Regions from separate parts of the Rhodoferax sp. XS2R6 genome, predicted to be linked through region 2. Evidence: predicted binding sites of a transcription regulator. Region 2 holds the regulator's gene; the other holds the start of a gene.
The links. Region 2 encodes FNR, which switches genes on or off when oxygen is low (the NO sensors DNR and NnrR bind a similar motif). Its sites were predicted from a motif close to TTGATNNNNATCAA; they were not measured.
Positions count from the first base shown of each region.

Region 1 (9,913 bases), 440 kb from region 2:
TGTGAAGCTGAGCCCCGAGCTGGTGGACTACCGCCTCTACAACCTGGAAGATGTGAAATGCTGGCCCGCTGGCACTGGTTATGCGCTGGCCGAGTTTTTGCGCTCACGTGGGCATGAGCCCACCTTCATCGACCCGGTGTGGCGCCAGGACGCCGAGAAGCTGGCGACTTAAAATTGGCCCCTACGCCAGAAAGCCCCATTGCATGCACACCGACAAAGAAGTTGACACCCGCGGCCTGAATTGCCCCCTGCCCATCCTCAAGGCCAAGAAGGCCCTGGCCGAGCTGGTGAGCGGCCAGACGCTCAAAGTGGTGGCCACCGACCCCGGCTCCATCCGCGACTTTCAGGCTTTTGCCAAGCAAACCGGCAACGAGCTGCTGGAACAGGAAACCGTGGGTGCGGAATACATCCACGTGCTGCGCAGGCGCTAGTTTCTTGTACCCCCAAGAAAAAAGCCGCCAGGGCAACCCGGCGGCTTTTTTTTATGGACGCGCTGCTTAGTTCAGGCGGGCCAGTTGCTCTTTCACCTTCTCCAGCGTGGCAGCAAAGTCGGCCACGCGCTTGCGTTCCTGCTCCAGCACGGCGGCAGGGGCCTTGGCCACAAAGGCTTCGTTGCTCAACTTGACGCTGGCCTTGGTGATCTGCTCTTCCAGGCGGGCCACTTCCTTGCCCAGGCGGATCTTTTCGGCGGCCACATCCACTTCCACAAACAGGCACACACGCGCCTCGCCCACCACCGCCACGGGGGCGGACTGGGCGGCGGCTTGCCAGCTGGTCTCATCCGCAAACACCTTCACCTCGCTGAGCTTGGCCAGCGACTGCAGCACGGCGGCGGATGCCTGCAAGAATTCGCCTTCTGCCGCGCTGTGGGCCACCACAAACAGCGGCAGGCGTGCGGCGGGCGACACGTTCATCTCGCCGCGCAGGTTGCGGCAGGCGTCCACCAGGGCCTTCAGTTTGGCGACATGGGCAATGGCAGCTTCGTCGATGCGTTCAGGCTGGCTGACGGGGTAGGCGGCCACGGCCACCGAGGGACCTGCACGGCCTGCCACCGGTGCCACTTTTTGCCACAGCTCCTCAGAAATGAAGGGTGTGATGGGGTGGATCAGGCGCAGGATGACTTCCAACGTGCGGATCAGCGTGCGGCGGGTGGCGCGTTTTTGGGCGTCGGTGCCGGTGTTGATTTGCACCTTGGCAATTTCCAGGTACCAGTCGCAGAACTCGTTCCACACGAAGTCATAAATCGTGTTGGCCACGTTGTCCAGGCGGTAGTCTGCAAAGCCCTTGGCCACTTCGGCCTCGGTCTTTTGCAGCAGCGAGACGATCCAGCGGTCGGCCTGGCTGAATTCCAGGTAACCATGGGCTTCGCCACCGGGTGCGCACTGCTCCTTGGTGTGCTCGTTCAGCCCGCAGTCGTTGCCTTCGCAGTTCATCAGCACAAAGCGCGTGGCGTTCCACAGCTTGTTGCAGAAGTTGCGGTAGCCCTCGCAGCGCTTGCTGTCGAAGTTGATGCTGCGGCCCAGCGACGCGAGCGCCGCAAAGGTGAAACGCAGCGCGTCCGCACCGTAGGCCGGAATACCCTCGGGGAATTCCTTTTCGGTGTTCTTGCGCACCTGGGGTGCGGTCTCTGGCTTGCGCAGGCCGGTGGTGCGCTTGTCCAGCAGGGGTGCCAGCGAGATGCCGTCGATCAGATCGACCGGGTCCAGCACATTGCCCTCGGACTTGCTCATCTTCTTGCCCTGCGCGTCTTTCACCAGGCCGTGGATGTAGACATGCTTGAACGGCACACGCCCCGTGAAGTGCGTGGTCATCATGATCATGCGGGCAACCCAGAAGAAGATGATGTCGTAGCCCGTCACCAGCACGCTGCTGGGCAGGTACAGGTTGTAGTCGTCGGTGGCGCCGGTGCCCGCGCCTTCATTGCCCCAGCCCATGGTGGAGAAGGGCACCATGGCGCTGGAGTACCAAGTGTCGAGCACATCCGGGTCGCGCTTGAGCGTTTTGCCGGGGGCTTGCGCCTGGGCTTCGGCCTCGTTGCGCGCCACATACACCTTGCCGTCTTCGTCGTACCAGGCCGGAATCTGGTGACCCCACCACAGCTGGCGGCTGATACACCAGTCCTGGATGTTGTTCATCCACTGGTTGTAGGTGTTGACCCAGTTCTCGGGCACAAACTTCACCTCGCCACTCTGCACCACGTCGATAGATTTTTGCGCGATGGACTTGCCCGTGGCGTCGCCCTTGCCCACGGTGTTCATGGCCATGAACCACTGGTCGGTCAGCATGGGTTCGATCACTTGGCCGGTGCGTGCGCAGCGCGGCACTTGCAGCTTGTGCTTTTTTACTTCCACCAGGAAGCCGCTGGCTTCCAGATCGGCGACTACTTTTTTGCGCGCCACAAAACGGTCCAGGCCCTGGTAGGGCGCGGGGGCGTTCTCGTTGATCTTGGCGTCCAGCGTCAGCACGCAGATCAGAGGCAGCTTGTGGCGCTGGCCCACGGCATAGTCGTTCTGGTCGTGCGCGGGCGTGACCTTCACCACGCCGGTACCAAAGGCCTTGTCCACGTAGTCGTCGGCAATCACCGGGATCTCGCGGTCGCACAGGGGCAGCTTCACCATCTTGCCGATCAGCGCCGTGTAGCGCTCGTCCTCGGGGTGCACCATCACGGCCACGTCGCCCAGCATGGTCTCGGGGCGGGTGGTGGCCACGGTGATGTCGCCGCTGCCATCGGCCAGCGGGTAACGGATGTGCCACAGCGAGCCGTCTTCCTCTTCGCTCTCCACCTCCAGGTCACTCACCGCGCTCATGAGGATGGGGTCCCAGTTCACCAGGCGCTTGCCGCGGTAGATCAGGCCTTGTTCATACAACTGCACAAAGGTTTCGGTCACCGTTTTGGACAGCTTGGGGTCCATGGTGAAGTACTCACGGCTCCAGTCCACGCTGTCGCCCATGCGGCGCATCTGGCCGGTGATGGTATTGCCGGATTTTTCCTTCCACTCCCACACCTTGGCGGTGAAGGCTTCGCGGCCCAGGTCGTGACGGCTGATCTTTTGCTCTTGCAACTGGCGCTCCACCACGATCTGGGTGGCAATGCCGGCGTGGTCGGTGCCCGGAATCCAGGCGGTGTTGAAACCGGCCATGCGGTGGTAGCGCGTCAGGCTGTCCATGATGGTCTGATTGAACGCGTGGCCCATGTGCAGCGTGCCCGTCACATTGGGCGGTGGCAGCTGGATGGCAAAGGCGGGCTGGCCGGCCTGCGGGGCCTGGGTGCCGCGGTAGCCCGCTACGCCATAGCCGCGCTTTTCCCATTCGGGGCCCCAGTGCGCTTCCAGCGCGACGGGCTCAAACGATTTGGACAGGGACTGTAGACCCGGTTGTTCGGGGGCTGTGGGGGCGGCGGTGGAGGGCGTGGAGGCGGTGTCAGACATGGGGGGTTCTTCTAAGAGCGAGCGGCGATTTTACCGGGGCAGGGCTACGGCCCGTAAGGTGCTATTGTTTTAGGAGCTGTTGGCGCAGTATTTACGAGGGCTAGGTGCCAATTTGATGCCAAAAATAGCTGCGGTGGGCGGCTCTGCCGGATCACCGCAGGTAGATACCGCTTGCTTGACTTGTATCAAGCGGGTGCGGCGGGGCAGTCCCCACAATCCGGCCATCCTTCCTGCCACATCGCCATGTTCCACACCCACGCGACCTCCCTGTCCAGCAAGCTGGTGCGCATTGGCGTGGCCTTGCTGGTGGTGGCGCTTACGTCCATTGGGCTCACGCTCTGGGTGACCTGGCAGCTGGAAGGCGGGGCCGCCTCGGTCAACGAGGCCGGACGCATGCGCATGCAGACCTGGCGCATGGCCAGCGAGATCCAGGCCGGCATTGCCGAGGACCAGCGCATGGCGCGTATTGCCGAGTTTGACCAGAACCTGTGGGTGCTGGAGCAGGGCGATCCCTCGCGCCCGCTGTTTGTGCCCTGGGACCCGGTGGTGCGCGGCAAGTTCAGCGCAGTGCAGGCGCTGTGGCGGGCCCAGCGGGCCGGTTGGGTGTCGGGCGCGGCGGCGCAGCCGGGCACCATTCTTCCGTCGACCCATGCGTTGGTAGAGGCTATTGATGGGCTGGTCAGCGCGATTGAGCAGCAGTTGGCCAAGCTCACCGCGGTGCTCAACCTGTTTCAGTTCGTGATGATGGTGCTGGCTATCTTTGCTGCGGTGGTCATGCTCTACACCGGGTACTTGTATGTCATCAACCCGCTGGACCAGCTGCAACAAGGGCTGCGCCGTGTGGAGGAGGGGGATTTCCAGGTCCGCATCGAGGTGGACAGCAAGGACGAGTTTGGCCTGGTGGCGCAGGGCTTCAATGGCATGGCGGTGCGGCTGCAGGACATGGTGGATGGCCTGGAGGCGCAGGTGCGGGCCAAGACCCAGCACATCGAAGCGCAGCGTGCGCGCATCGAGACGCTGTACGACTTCAGTGCCTTCCTGGCAGGGGTGAACTCGATTGAAGAGATGTCACGCGGCTTTGCCCAGCGTCTGCGGAAGGTGATGGGGGCCGACGCGGTGACCGTGCGCTGGTCGGACGAGGCCAACCAGCGTTACCTGATGCTGGCGTCCGACTGTTTTCCGCAAGACATGCTGGATGAAGAGCGCAGCCTGCTGGCCGGGGCCTGTGCCTGTGGCAGCCCCCTGCAGGAGGCGCGCACGCGGGTGATCCCGATCCAGAGCGCCGAGGCCGCGCCCATGCGCCATTGCGTGAAGGCGGGCTACGAGAGCTTGGTGAGCGTGCCCATCCGCCTGCAAAGCCGCCTGATGGGCGAGGTGGACCTGTTCTACCGCAAGACGCTGGAACTCTCCAAGGACGAAGAGGTGCTGCTCGATGCCCTGGCCAGCCACTTGGCCAGTGCGCTGGAGGGGCTGCGGGCCTCGGCCTTGGAGCGCGAGGCGGCGGTGGGAGAAGAGCGCACCCTGCTTGCCCGTGAACTGCATGACTCCATTGCGCAGTCGCTGGCCTTCCTGAAAATCCAGGTGCAGCTGCTGCGCAGCGCGGCCGACAAGGCGCAGGGCCCGCAGATGCAGGTCGCGCTGGACGAGCTGGACGCGGGCCTGAAAGAAAGCATTGGCGATGTGCGGGAGCTGCTGGTGCACTTTCGCACCCGCACCAACACCGATGACATTGAGGCAGCCTTGCAGGAGACGCTGCAAAAGTTCCGCCACCAAACCGGACTGCACACGGAGTTGACCGTCAACGGTACCGGCCTGCCGCTGCCCTCCGACGTGCAGGTGCAGGTCTTGCATGTGGTGCAAGAGGCCCTGTCCAATGTGCGCAAACATGCCCAGGCCACGTCGGTGGCGCTGCGGGTAGAGAAAGGTCAGTTCTGGACTTTCACGGTGCAGGACAACGGTAGCGGCTTTGCCCCTGACGCGGTGCTGGGCAGCCAGCATGTGGGGCGACACATCATGCAAGAGCGCGCACAGGCCATTGGGGCCACCGTGCACCTGAGCTCTGAGCCAGGGCAGGGCACCTGCGTGCAACTGCGCTTGCCTGAGCACCCCGTGACCACTCCGGCCGCCCAGGCCCTTTGACTGTTCTGGAACTTCCCATGCCCCTGATCCAACTGCTAGTGGTCGACGACCACAACCTCTTTCGCCGCGGGTTGATTGCACTGCTCAAGCAGGATGGGCGCTTTGACGTGGTGGGCGAGGCTGCGGACCTGGGGCAGGCGCTGCGCTGTGCGGGGCAGGTACAGCCGGACCTCATCTTGCTGGATAACCACCTGCCCGGTGTGCGCGGCATTGACGGCATTGGCGCACTCAAGCAGGCCTTTGGCCGTGCCCGGATCCTCATGCTCACGGTGAGCGAGAACGAGGAAGACCTGGCCGCCGCCATGCAGGCCGGGGCCGATGGCTACCTGCTCAAGACTGTGGAGTCGGACCAGCTGTGCCAGGCCATCGTGCGGGTGCTGGCGGGTGAGCCGGTCATCAGCCCCGAGATGATGACGAAGTTTGTGGCGGCCTTTCGCACCAAGCCACACGCCAGCCTGCCGGTGCAGGCCTCGCCAGCGGCGCCACCGCCCGGCTTGCAAGAAACGCTGTCTGCCCGCGAGCGCGAGATCCTGCTGCTGGTCGCACACGGCCACAGCAACAAGCTGATTGCCCGCCAGCTGGACATTGCCGAGGCTACGGTCAAGGTGCATGTGCAAGGCATCCTGCGCAAGCTGCAGCTCAGCTCGCGGGTGCAGGCTGCGGTATACGCCGCCGCCCACGGCCTGGTTTGATCCAGATCAGGTCGCGTGTGGATAACACGCCCACTACGCCTTTGGAACTAGGCCCGCCCCGGCGGGCCTAGTTCTTTTGCAGGGTGCCACTCGTCCCAATGGGGGATGGGCAGCAGGCCCCCAAAACGCGACAGTCATTCCATCCCTAGGAGATGGAATATGGCCTCTGATTTAAGCAACGCACGCAAAGCCTGGTCGGTGCTCATCGTCAGCACGCTGGCGTTCACCGTGTGCTTCATGGTCTGGATGATGTTTGGCGTGATCGGCATCCCGATCAAAAAGATGCTGAACCTCAACGCCACTGAGTTCGGCCTGCTCACCGCCACACCGGTGCTCACCGGTTCGCTGATCCGTGTGCCCCTGGGCATCTGGACCGACCGCTTTGGCGGCCGCATCGTCATGGCGGTGCTGATGGCCATCACCGTGCCCGCCATCTGGATGATGGCCTATGCCACCGCGTACTGGCACTTCATTACCATCGGCCTGTTTGTGGGCCTGGCCGGCGGCTCGTTCTCGGTGGGCACCCCGTACGTGGCGCGCTGGTTCCCCAAAGCCAAGCAGGGCACGGCCATGGGCATTTATGGCGCGGGTAACTCTGGCTCGGCGGTCAACAAGTTTGTCGCACCGGTGATTCTGGTGGCCTTTGGCTGGAGCATGGTGCCGCAGGTGTATGCGGCCATCATGCTGGGCACGCTGGTGCTGTTCTGGATGTTCAGCCACAGCGACCCGGCCCACCTGGTGCCCAACAACGTCAGCTTCAAGGACCAGCTCAAAGCACTGAAGGACCCCAAGGTCATCAAGTACTGCCAGTACTACAGCATCGTGTTTGGCGGTTATGTGGCACTCGCCCTGTGGATGGTGCAGTACTACGTGGGGGAGTTCGGTCTGGACATTCGGGTCGCGGCGCTGTTGGCGGCTTGCTTCTCGCTGCCGGGTGGTGTGCTGCGCGCCTTCGGTGGCATGTTGTCCGACAAATACGGCGCCCACAGCGTGACTTGGTGGGTGTTGTGGGTGAGCTGGATTTGCCTGTTCCTGCTGTCCTACCCGCAGACCGATTTCACCGTGATGACGGTGAATGGCCCCGCCACTTTCCACATCGGTCTCAACGTCTATGTATTCACTGGCCTGATGTTCATCCTGGGCATTGCCTGGGCCTTCGGCAAGGCCAGCGTCTTCAAGTACATCAGCGACGACTACAGCCACAACATCGGTGCCATCAGCGGAATCGTCGGCCTGGCCGGTGGTCTGGGCGGCTTTGTGTTGCCCATCCTGTTTGGGGTGCTGATGGACCTGACCGGCATTCGCTCCAGCGCCTTTATGTTGATGTACGGCGTAGTCTGGGTCTCGCTCATCTGGATGTACTGGACCGAGGTGCGCAAGGCCGAAGTCATGGGCCACAACGCCAAGAACTTTTCCCTCCAGAACTAGGACTCTGCATATGACTACCAACAGTCCATCCCGCGCGGACATTGCCCACTGGCAACCGGAAGACGAGCGCTTCTGGGAAAGCACGGGCAAAAAGATCGCGTATCGCAACCTGTGGATATCCATTCCGGCCCTGCTGTGCGGCTTTGCCGTGTGGGGTATGTGGGGCATCATCACCGTGCAGATGCTCAACCTGGGCTTCCCCTTCACCCAGGCCGAGTTGTTCACGCTGACCGCCATTGCCGGCATCTCGGGTGCCACCATGCGCATCCCCGCGTCCTTCCTGATCCGTATGGCGGGCGGGCGCAACACCATCTTCTTGACCACCGCCATGCTGCTGGCCCCGGCCATTGGCACCGGTGTGGCGCTGCAGCACCCCGAGTGGCCGCTGTGGGTGTTCCAGCTCATGGCGCTGTGGTCGGGCGTGGGCGGCGGCAACTTTGCCAGCTCCATGTCCAACATCAGCACCTTCTTCCCCAAGCGCCTGCAGGGCACGGCCCTGGGCCTGAACGCAGGGCTGGGCAACTTCGGGGTGACGACCATGCAGATCGTCATCCCGCTGGTGATGACCGTTGGCATCTTTGGCGCCTTCGGTGGTGAAGCCAAGGCGCTGGTGAAAGACAGCGGCTGGATCTTCGGCAAGATTGCCGCGGGTACCCCCACCTACATCCAGAACGCCGGCTTTGCCTGGGTGTTGTCGCTCATTCCCTTGTCCGTCCTCTGCTGGTGGGGCATGAGCAACCTCAAGACGGTATCGCCCGCTACCGGCAACCCGGTCGTTGCGTTTGCCAAGATCACCTACCTGTACTCGCTGGCCTTCATCCCGTCCATCGGCATGTTGTACCTGTACCTGCCGGCCCCCACCGGCCTGGGCCTGTTGAACATGTGGGTGGCCATCCCCTTGGACATCGTGGCAGCCTTGGTGGTAATGCGCCTGGCCGCTTTTGGTGCCATGAAGGAGAACGTGCAAAAGCAGTTCGCCATCTTTAGCAACAAACACACCTGGAGCATGACCGCGCTGTACGTGGTCACCTTCGGCAGCTTCATTGGCTTCTCCATGGCGCTGCCGCTGGCCATCACCGTGATCTTCGGTTTTCAGCACATCCCCGATGCCGCAGGCGTGTTGCAGCACACGCTCAAAAACCCCAACGCACCCTCGGCCCTGACCTACGCCTGGATCGGTCCCTTTGTGGGCGCCGCGGTGCGCCCCGTGGGCGGCTGGATCTCGGACAAGGTGGGTGGCTCCATCGTCACGCAAATCATCTCCGCCATCATGGTGCTGGCCTCGGCTGCGGTGGGTTACGTGATGTTGCAGGCCTACCAGTCGCCCACGCCCGAGCAGCACTTCATGGCCTTCATGGGCCTGTTCATCGTGCTGTTTGCCGCCAGCGGCATTGGCAATGGCTCCACCTTCCGCAGCGTGGGTTTCATCTTTGACCGCCAGCAGGCTGGCCCTGTGTTGGGTTGGACCTCCGCGGTGGCGGCCTACGGCGCCTTCATCGCCCCGGTGCTGATTGGCCAGCAGATCAAGGCCGGCACACCGCAGTACGCGTTTTACGGATTTGCCGTGTTCTACGCCGTGTGCCTGGTGTTGAACTGGTGGTTCTACCTGCGCAAGGGCGCCGAGATTCAGAATCCCTGAGACATTCAAAGTGCTACCAAATGTATAGCTGCTTGCGCATATTTCACCTGGGCTATGGCCCGATTTCATTCAAAAAATCGACTGCAGAGGTATCCCTATGAGCCATTTTCTGGACCGCCTGAGCCACTTCTCGGCTCCCAAAGAGGAATTTGCCGATGGCCATGGTGTGGCCACCGGCGAGGACCGCACCTGGGAAGACGCCTACCGCGACCGCTGGGCCCACGACAAAATCGTGCGCAGCACCCACGGCGTGAACTGCACCGGCTCCTGCTCGTGGAAGATTTACGTCAAGGGCGGCATCGTCACCTGGGAAACCCAGCAGACCGACTACCCCCGCACCCGGCCCGACCTGCCCAACCACGAACCGCGTGGCTGCGCCCGCGGCGCCAGCTACAGCTGGTACCTGTACAGCGCCAACCGCGTGAAGTACCCCATGATCCGCGCCCGCCTGCTCAAACACTGGCGTGCGGCCCTGCTGGTGGCCAAGAGCCCGGTAGACGCGTGGGCCAGCATCGTGGAGAACCCCGAAGCGCGCCTGGAGTGGCAAAAGCAGCGTGGCCTGGGTGGCTTTGTGCGCAGCACCTGGG
Region 1 covers NZ_JBWMAY010000001.1:674,092-684,004, reverse strand. Annotated here, with positions in the region: gene AC097A_RS03220 (NUDIX domain-containing protein) at 1-172, shown strand, start outside; gene AC097A_RS03215 (sulfurtransferase TusA family protein) at 204-431, shown strand; gene AC097A_RS03210 (valine--tRNA ligase) at 498-3,428, opposite strand; gene AC097A_RS03205 (type IV pili methyl-accepting chemotaxis transducer N-terminal domain-containing protein) at 3,672-5,567, shown strand; gene AC097A_RS03200 (response regulator) at 5,585-6,259, shown strand; gene AC097A_RS03195 (MFS transporter) at 6,419-7,687, shown strand; gene AC097A_RS03190 (MFS transporter) at 7,698-9,326, shown strand; gene AC097A_RS03185 (nitrate reductase subunit alpha) at 9,424-9,913, shown strand, end outside.
Region 1: AC097A_RS03205 (type IV pili methyl-accepting chemotaxis transducer N-terminal domain-containing protein) is a predicted target of FNR. The motif match lies at 3,604-3,617, and genes of this name have one in related genera.

Region 2 (9,913 bases):
GGCGGGTTTGGGCATGGCTTGCAGCTCCTTGCTGGTGGTCCTCAACGCCTTGCGCCTGGCCCGTACACCGCGCACTGCGCCGCTGCAGCCTTTGGAGGTCTGATGGACATTCTGTATTTACTGATTCCTTTGTCCGTGGTGTTGGTCTTCTTCATCCTGGGCGGGTTGTGGTGGGCCATCGACCGCGGGCAGTTCGAGGACATCGAGTCCGAGGGTGAGCGCATCTTGCGTGACCCTTAAAACACACAGGTTTTCTGGTCCGCAGTTGACATGGGTCAACCCGGAGGGGAGAGGGCGGGAAGACACTCAGTAGCAGTAATCCAAGAAGAGGTAACTATGGCATTTTCAAATCAACAGGCGACGGTTTACAACGATACCGTTGTGCGCCAGTTCGCCATCATGACCGTGGTCTGGGGCGTGGTCGGCATGCTGGTGGGCGTGATCATCGCCGCCCAGTTGGCCTGGCCCGAGCTCAACTTCGGCATCCCGTGGCTGTCGTATGGGCGCCTGCGTCCCTTGCATACCAATGCAGTCATTTTTGCCTTTGGTGGCTGTGGCCTGTTTGCATCGGCCTATTACGTGGTGCAGCGCACCTGCCAGGTGCGCCTGTTTGGCGACAAGCTGGCCGCCTTCACGTTTTGGGGCTGGCAACTGGTGATTTTGGCCGCCGCTGTGTCACTGCCGCTGGGCTACACCCAAGGCAAGGAATATGCGGAGCTGGAGTGGCCCATCGATATTCTGATCACGCTGGTGTGGGTGTCGTTTGCGGTGGTGTTTTTTGGCACCGTGGGCACACGCAAGGTTAAACACATCTACGTGGCGAACTGGTTCTTTGGTGCCTTCATCCTGGCCGTGGCCATCCTGCACCTGGTTAACGGTGCGGCCATTCCCGCAGGCTGGATGAAAAGTTACTCCGCCTACGCTGGCGTGCAGGATGCCATGGTCCAGTGGTGGTATGGCCACAACGCGGTGGGCTTTTTCCTGACTGCGGGTTTCCTGGGCATGATGTATTACTTCATCCCCAAGCAGGCAGGCCGCCCGGTCTATAGCTACCGCCTGTCCATCGTCCACTTCTGGGCGCTGATCTTCACCTACATGTGGGCCGGCCCCCACCACCTGCACTACACCGCGTTGCCCGACTGGACGCAATCGGTGGGCATGGTGTTCTCCCTCATCCTGCTGGCGCCCAGCTGGGGCGGCATGATCAACGGCATCATGACCCTGTCGGGTGCCTGGCACAAGCTGCGGGACGACCCCATCTTGCGTTTCCTGATCGTGTCCTTGTCCTTCTACGGCATGTCCACCTTCGAAGGTCCCATGATGTCCATCAAGACCGTGAACGCCTTGAGCCACTACACCGACTGGACCGTGGGCCACGTGCACTCCGGCGCTTTGGGCTGGGTGGGCTTGGTAACCATGGGCTCCATGTACTACCTGATTCCGCGCCTGTTTGGCCAAAAGCAAATGTTCAGTGTCAAAGCCATCGAGCTGCATTTCTGGGTGGCCACCATCGGCATCGTGATTTACATCGCCGCCATGTGGATTGCCGGTGTGATGCAGGGCCTGATGTGGCGCGCCATCAACCCCGACGGTACGCTGACCTACACCTTTGTGGAGTCGGTGAAAGCCACCTATCCCTTCTATGTATTGCGCTTGCTTGGCGGCCTGCTGTACCTCAGCGGCATGCTGATCATGCTGTGGAACACCCTCAAGACGGCCACTGCAGGGCGCGCCAGCACCGTGACCATTCCTGCTGCCGTTGCGCACGCCTAAGGAGAACAAGAACATGGCTAACGAAACCAAAAGCTCTGGTGTGTCGCACGAGAAAATCGAGACCAATAACTTTCTGATGATTGTGTTGATCCTGCTGGTCTTGCTGGTGGGCGGTATGGTGGAAATTGTTCCGTTGTTTTTCCAGAAGTCCACCACTGAGCCGATCAAGGGCATCCAGCCCTACACCGCGCTGCAACTGGCTGGACGCGATGTGTACATCCGTGAGGGCTGCTACAACTGCCACTCGCAAATGATCCGCCCCTTCCGTGCCGAGACACTGCGCTACGGCCACTACTCGGTGGCGGGCGAGTCGGTGTACGACCATCCCTTCCAATGGGGCAGCAAACGCACCGGGCCCGACCTGGCCCGCGTAGGCGGCAAGTACAGCGACGAATGGCACCGCATCCACCTGGTGAACCCGCGCGACGTGGTGCCCGAGTCCAACATGCCCGCCTACCCCTGGCTGGAGAAAACCCCGGTGGCCGCTGCCGAGATGCCCGCCCGCATGAAGGCCCTGCGCACCGTGGGTGTGCCCTACACCGACGAGCAGATTGCCAAGGCACCGGAAGAGGTGAAGGGCAAGACCGAGCTGGAGGCCACCATTGCCTACCTGCAGGTTCTGGGCTTGGCACTCAAGTAACGCGAAAGAGAGATTTCCATGGACATCAATACCCTGCGTTCCGTGACTACGGTGGTGAGCTTGCTGGTGTTTGTCGGCATTGTCTGGTGGGCCTGGTCCAAGCGCCGTTCGGGTGATTTTGCGCAAGCCGCCAACCTGCCTTTTGAGCAGGATTGAACCCGCATAAGGAATAAAAATGAGCGACTTTACAAGTAGTTTCTGGTCCGTCTATGTGGCGGCCATCACGATCATTGGGATCGTGGCCTGCCTGCTGCTGCTGTGGTTCAGCGGCAAAGCCAAGGCCATGACCGCCAATGACAACACCACCGGCCACGTGTGGGACGGTGACCTGCGCGAGATGAACAACCCCCTGCCACGCTGGTGGGTGTGGCTGTTCATCATCACCATCGTGTTTGCCGGTGTTTACCTGGCGCTTTACCCCGGCCTGGGCACTGCGGCTGGCACGCTGGGCTGGACCCAGGAAGGCCAGTACCGGGCCGAGGTGGCCAAGGGTAACCAGGAAGTAGCCCCGCTGTACGCCAGGTTTGCGTCCATGAAGCCCGAAGAGGTGGCCAAGGACCCGCAGGCCCATGCGATTGGTGAGCGCCTGTTCATGAACAACTGCTCCCAGTGCCACGGCTCGGACGCGCGCGGCTCCAAGAGTTTCCCCAACCTGACCGATGGCGACTGGCTGCACGGCGGCGCCCCTGAAAAAATTGCCGAAACACTAACCTTGGGCCGTGTAGGACAGATGCCGCCCATGGCTGCTGCTGTAGGTACTGGGGACGATGTGAAAAACGTGGCGCACTATGTGTTGAGCCTGTCCGGTAGCCCGCACGACTCGGTGCGTGCTGCACTGGGCAAGCCCAAGTTTGCCGCCTGTGCCGCTTGCCACGGTGGTGATGGCAAAGGCAATGTGGCCTTGGGTGCCCCCAACCTCGCAGACGACATCTGGTTGCATGGCTATGGAGAGAATGCCATCGTTGCCATGATCAACAATGGCAAGGTCAACCAAATGCCAGCACAGGCTGACAAACTCACCGCGGCACAAATCCAGGTGCTGGCGGCCTACGTCTGGGGCATGTCCAACAACGGCGCGCCCGCCAAGTAAGCAGGCTGCATTCAGGACTTTGTGTTGAACACCGCTTCCGACTCGTCCCGCAAAGTCATCCCGATTGCGCCGTCCCCGGACCGTGGCCCGATAGAGCCACCGCCCGGAGCCGACGCCGAGATGGTGGCTTTGTACGAGGCCCACAAGAAGATCTACCCGCGCAGCGTGTCGGGGTATTTCACCCGGTGGCGCTGGGCGCTGGTGTTCCTCACGCAGTTGGTGTTTTACGGCCTGCCTTGGCTGCCCTGGGGCGACCGCCAAGCGGTGCTGTTCGACCTGGTGGCAAAACGGTTCTACATCTTCTCGTTGGTGCTGTACCCGCAAGATTTTGTCTACCTCACGGGCTTGCTGGTGATTTCGGCACTGTCACTGTTCCTGTTCACCGCGGTGGCCGGGCGCCTGTGGTGTGGTTACGCCTGCCCCCAAACGGTGTACACCGAGATTTTTCTCTGGCTGGAGAAGTTGGCCGAAGGCGACCGATCGGCCCGCATGCGCCGGGATGCAGGCCCCTGGGGCTGGGACAAGCTGGGCCGCAAGCTGGCCAAGCAGGGTATGTGGCTGGCCGTGTCGCTGTGGACGGGTTTCACCTTTGTGGGGTATTTCACGCCCATCCACAGCCTGGCCAGCGCGGTGTTGGGCTGGGGCTTGGGCCCGTGGGAAACCTTTTGGGTGCTGTTTTACGGGTTTGCCACCTATGGCAATGCAGGTTACTTGCGTGAGCAGGTCTGCAAATACATGTGCCCCTATGCGCGCTTCCAGAGCGCCATGTTCGACCGCGACACCCTGGTTGTTACCTACGACGAGGAGCGTGGTGAGCCACGTGGTGCGCGCTCGCGCAAGGCCGACCCCCTGTCCTTGAACCTGGGTGCCTGTGTGAACTGCAGCCTGTGTGTGCAGGTGTGCCCCACGGGCATTGATATCCGCGATGGCCTGCAGTACGAATGCATAGGCTGCGGCGCCTGCGCCGATGTGTGCGACACCGTGATGGACAAGATGGGCTACGCCCGCGGCTTGGTGAAGTACTCCACCCAAAACGCCGTCAACCAACACTGGACCCGCGCCCAGACCCTGCGCCATGTGTTGCGCCCGCGGGTGCTGGTGTACACCGGCATTCTGGTGGCCGTGGTGGTGGCCATGCTGGTGAGCTTGGCGCTGCGCTCACCGTTTCGGGTGGATGTGGAGCGCGACCGGGGTACGCTGGCCCGCATCGTGCAGGGTGGCAAGATCGAAAACGTGTACCGCCTGCAGATCATGAACGCGACCGAGCAGGACCAGGACTTCAGCGTTAGCGCCAGCGGGATTGAGGGCATGAGCACCCAGATGGACAGGCCGACCGTGGCCATTGGTGCCACGCAGGCGCGCTGGGTGGCGGTGCGGGTGCAGATTCCTTATGAGGCTGCACCGGCAGGCTCCCACCCCATCCACTTTGAAGTAACCAACGGGGCCCACAGCAGCACCGTGACCGAGAAGTCGGTATTTATTGTTCCCCGTTAAGGATTGTTATGGACACCCAAGACCCTTCTTCGCAGCAGCCCTGGTGGCATTTTGGTTACGTCTGGCTGGTACTGTCTGGCCCGGCCATTGTGGTGGTGGCTGGGTTTGTTACGCTGTATTTGGCTGTGTCGGGGGCCGACCCGGTGGTGGACCAGAACTATTACCAAAAGGGCATAGAGATCAACCGCACGCTGGCTGCGACACCGGAGAGCCTGGCCCCAGCTGTGCAGGCGCGTAACCACGCGGCCACCGGGGTCAAGCCGCAGGTCGCTCCGGCGACCCCCTAAGCCATCTCAGGCTGTTTAGTTGCAGACCTTGGGATTGACGATGTCCTTGAGGGCCTCGGTATTGAGGATGCGCACATGGCGCTGTTTGACTTCCACAATGCCGTCTTCCACAAATTTGGAGAAGGTGCGGCTCACGGTTTCGAGCTTGAGGCCCAGGTAGCTGCCAATTTCTTCGCGCGTCATGCGCAACACCAGCTCAGACTGCGAGAAGCCGCGTGCATGCAGACGCTGGACCAGGTTCAGCAAAAAGGCCGCCAGGCGCTCCTCGGCCCGCATGCTGCCCAAGAGCAGCATCACGCCGTTCTCCCGCACAATTTCCCGGCTCATGATCTTGTGCACATGGCGCTGCAGCGCATTCACTTCGCGTGACAGTTCTTCAATACGGTCAAACGGCATGACACACACCTCGGCATCTTCCAGCGCCACGGCGTCACAGGTGTGGTGGTCGTTGACGATGCCGTCCAGCCCCATCACCTCGCCCGCCATCTGAAAACCGGTGACCTGGTCGCGCCCGTCCTCCGAGGCCACGCAGGTCTTGAAGAAGCCGGTGCGAATGGCATACAGGCTGGTGAACTTTTCGCCGTTGCGGAACAGGGCCCCGCCGCGTTTGATCTTGCGGCGGCTGGCCACCACGTCGTCAATCTTGTCCAGCTCGCTGGCGCTCAGGCCCAGCGGCATGCAGAGTTCGCGCAGGTTGCAGTTGGAGCAGGCCACCTTGATGGTGTGGGGCGTCAGGGGCGTGGCCGGCGCAATGGCAATGGTGGCGTGTGCCTCGGCGGCTTTGGTGGTGGGTGCGATTGGCTCAAACATATGGTTCCCCTGATGCAAGTCAATTATGTTCCTGGTCATGCGCTGGCTCCTTGATGTAGATCAAGCAGTTTGTGCAGGGCTTGCGTCACAGTCTGTGCGGTAGCTTGGAGTATTCATGAACGCCGTCGTAGACACCACCCCCATCTCGGAAAATTTGCTGACCCGTTTCGACGTTGCAGGGCCGCGGTACACCTCCTACCCCACGGCAGACCGCTTTGTCGAGGCCTTTACCGCCGACGACTACGCCCAAGCCCTGGCCCAGCGCCGCAGTGGTGCGGCGGCCTTGGCATTGCCGCTGTCACTGTATGTACACATTCCGTTTTGCGAGTCGCTGTGTTACTACTGCGCTTGCAACAAGATTATTACCAAACACCACGACAAGGCCGCCACCTACCTGCGCTACCTGAGCCGCGAGGTGGACCTGCACACCGAACGTATGGGCACTGGCCAGACCGTGAGCCAGCTGCACCTGGGCGGTGGCAGCCCCACGTTTTTGAGCGACACCGAGCTGCGCGAGCTGATGGGCATGCTGCGGCGCAACTTCAACTTTGCGCCGGGTGGCGAATATTCCATTGAGGTGGACCCGCGCACGGTGGACGCGACCCGGCTGGACACCCTGGCCGAACTGGGTTTTAACCGCCTGAGTTTTGGCGTACAAGACTTTGACCCCGCGGTGCAGAAGGCGGTGCACCGGGTGCAGCCGGCCGAGCAGGTGTTTGCGCTGGTTGCGGCGGCGCGCGCCCGGGGTTTTGAGTCTATCAATGTAGACCTGATCTATGGCCTGCCGCAGCAAACCCCGGAGTCGTTTGACCGCACGCTGGCCCAGGTCAACCAGCTGCGACCCGACCGAATTGCGCTGTATGCCTACGCCCACCTGCCCGAGCGCTTCAAACCCCAGCGTCGCATTGCCACGGTGGAGTTGCCCAGCGCGGGTTCCAAGGTGTCGATGTTGTCGCGTTCGCTCGCTGCCTTTATGGGGGCGGGTTATGTGTATGTGGGCATGGACCACTTTGCCCTGCCCGAAGACTCGCTGGCCGTGGCCAAGCGCCAGGGGCGGCTGCACCGCAACTTCCAGGGTTACAGCACCCAGCCCGATTGCGATTTGATCGCCTTGGGCGTGTCGGCCATCGGCCGCATTGGTGCGACCTACAGCCAGAACGCCAAGACGTTGGACGAGTACTACGACTACCTGGACCAGGGCCGTTTTCCAGTGGTGCGCGGCCTGGCCGTCACACGCGACGACCTGGTGCGCCGCGCCGTCATCATGGCGCTCATGTGCCAGGGCCAGTTGCAGTTCGAGTCCATCAACCTGGCCTACTTGGTGGACTTTAAAAACTACTTTGCCACTGAGATGGAGGCGCTGCAAACGCTGGCCGGGCAGGGCCTGGTGGTGCTGGACGACAGCGGCATCCAGGTCACTGCGCAGGGCTGGTTTTTTGTGCGCGCAGTGGCCATGGTGTTTGACAGGTACCTGCAGTCCGACCGCACCCGTGCCCGCTTCTCCAAGATCATTTAGCATGGCCTGATGCAATCTTCTCTGGCACTCACGGCCCTGGTGATGGGTCTGGTGGGCGGGCCGCACTGTGTGGCCATGTGTGGCGCTGCCTGCGCGGGTATAGGGCAGGCGGCGGGCCCGCGCCAAACCTCGGCACTCCTCACCTTTCAAGTCGGCCGTGTGATCGGTTATGCGGCGCTGGGTGGGCTGGCGGCCGCGTCCATGCAGGGCCTGGGCTGGCTTACGGTGCAGAGCGCTGCACTGCGGCCCGTGTGGTCCATGGTGCATGTGGCGGCGCTGGTGCTGGGGCTGCTGCTGTTCTGGCAGGGGCGCCAGCCGCTGTGGTTGCAGGCCGGTGCCCGCACGGTGTGGGGCTATACCCGCAGCCTGGGTTTGCGCTGGGGCCGTGGGGCACCGCTGGGGCTGGGCATGTTGTGGGCGCTGTTGCCCTGCGGTTTGTTGTATTCGGCGCTGCTGGTGGCGGCATTGGCGGGTGACGTGGTGAGTGGGGCCGCCGTCATGGCCCTGTTTGCCCTGGGCACCTCGGTCACCATGCTGCTGGGGCCCTGGTTGTGGCTGCGCCTGCAGGGCGGCCAGATGGGTGATGGGCAATGGGGCGTGCGCTTGGCGGGGGCGGCGTTGGCGGCCAGTTCGGCGTGGGCTTTGTGGATGGGATTGGTGCACAATCAGGCTCCATGGTGCATCACACCTTGATGCACATCAAGAACCACCCCCTGTTGGAGGGCGCCCCCCATGGACCAAACCGCCTACGCTGCCGAGGCCTTGCGACTGGCAGAGCTGCGCAGTCTGGGGGTGCTGGATACCGCGGCCGAGCAAGCCTATGACGACGTTGTCAAGCTCGCCGCCTTCATTTGCAACACCCCGATCGCGCTGATTTCCCTGATTGACGAGGATCGCCAGTGGTTCAAGGCCCGGGTGGGCCTGAACGCGATGGAAACGCCGCGTGGCATTGCGTTTTGTGCGCACGCCATTACCGAACCCGACGCCCTGATGGAAGTGCCCAATGCGCTGGACGACAGCCGTTTTGCTACCAACCCCCTGGTCACTGGCGACCTGGGTATCCGCTTTTATGCCGGGGCACCGCTGCTGACCGCCTCGGGCGCTGCGCTGGGCACCGTGTGTGTGATTGATCAAGTTCCCCGCAAGTTGACCGAGGCGCAGGCCGAAGCGCTCAAGGCCCTGTCGCGCCAAGTGGTGCAACTGCTGGCCCTGCGCCGCGCCAATGCCGAGCTGGAGCTGCTGTCGCGCGCGCAGAGCCTGCGCCAGCGCGAACTGGAAGACGCGCAAAAACAGCTGCAGGAGCTCAACGACGAGTTGTCCGAGCAAAGCCTGACCGACGCGCTGACCAACCTGAAGAACCGCCGCGCCTTCGACCGGCTGCTGGCCAATGAATATGCCCGCGCCTTGCGCACCCGCTCGCCGCTGGCATTGCTGATGGTGGATGTGGACCACTTCAAGGCCTATAACGACCAGTATGGCCACCTAGCCGGCGACCAGGCCCTACAGGCCGTGGCCGCGGCCATCAAATCGCAGGCCCGGGCCTACGACCATGTGGCCCGCTACGGCGGCGAAGAGTTTGCCGTCATCCTGCCCGACACCCAAGTGGCCGACACGCGTGCGGTGGCCGAACGCATCCGCCAGGCGGTGCAAGCCCTGCAGGGCTTGCATCGGCCAGTGACCGTGAGCGTGGGCGCCGCCATGGCCGAGGCCAAGACCGACCCCGCCGACCTGGTGAACCGCGCCGACCAGGCGCTTTACCAGGCCAAGCAGGCAGGGCGAAACCGGGTGCACACGCTGCTGTGATGCCCGGGCTGGGATAATCCTGCCCATGTCTTCTGTCTTGCCACTCTCTGGCACCCCCGCGTCTGCTCCCAATCCTTGGCGTCTGTCCGTCGCCCCCATGATGGATTGGACTGACCGCCATTGCCGCTATTTCCACCGCCTGCTGAGCCGCCACGCGCTGCTGTACACCGAAATGGTGACCACCGGCGCGCTCATCCATGGTGACGTGCCGCGCCACCTGCGCTTTAACACCGAAGAACACCCCGTGGCCCTGCAACTGGGCGGTAGCGAGCCGGCTGATCTGGCGCAGTGCGCCAAGCTGGGCCAGGACTGGGGCTACGACGAAATCAACATCAACTGCGGCTGCCCGAGTGAACGTGTGCAGCGCGGCGCGTTTGGCGCCTGCCTGATGAACGAGGCCTCGCTGGTGGCCGACTGCGTGAAGGCCATGGTGGACGTGGTGGACATTCCGGTCACCGTGAAACACCGCATTGGCATCGACAAGGAAGAGGGCTACGGCT
Region 2 covers NZ_JBWMAY010000001.1:234,698-244,610, reverse strand. Annotated here, with positions in the region: gene AC097A_RS01180 (heavy metal translocating P-type ATPase) at 1-103, shown strand, start outside; gene ccoS (cbb3-type cytochrome oxidase assembly protein CcoS) at 103-240, shown strand; gene ccoN (cytochrome-c oxidase, cbb3-type subunit I) at 337-1,773, shown strand; gene ccoO (cytochrome-c oxidase, cbb3-type subunit II) at 1,787-2,413, shown strand; gene AC097A_RS01160 (cbb3-type cytochrome oxidase subunit 3) at 2,432-2,569, shown strand; gene ccoP (cytochrome-c oxidase, cbb3-type subunit III) at 2,589-3,503, shown strand; gene ccoG (cytochrome c oxidase accessory protein CcoG) at 3,528-4,997, shown strand; gene AC097A_RS01145 (FixH family protein) at 5,006-5,284, shown strand; gene fnr (fumarate/nitrate reduction transcriptional regulator Fnr) at 5,300-6,019, opposite strand; gene hemN (oxygen-independent coproporphyrinogen III oxidase) at 6,210-7,610, shown strand; gene AC097A_RS01130 (sulfite exporter TauE/SafE family protein) at 7,620-8,303, shown strand; gene AC097A_RS01125 (GGDEF domain-containing protein) at 8,343-9,413, shown strand; gene dusA (tRNA dihydrouridine(20/20a) synthase DusA) at 9,439-9,913, shown strand, end outside.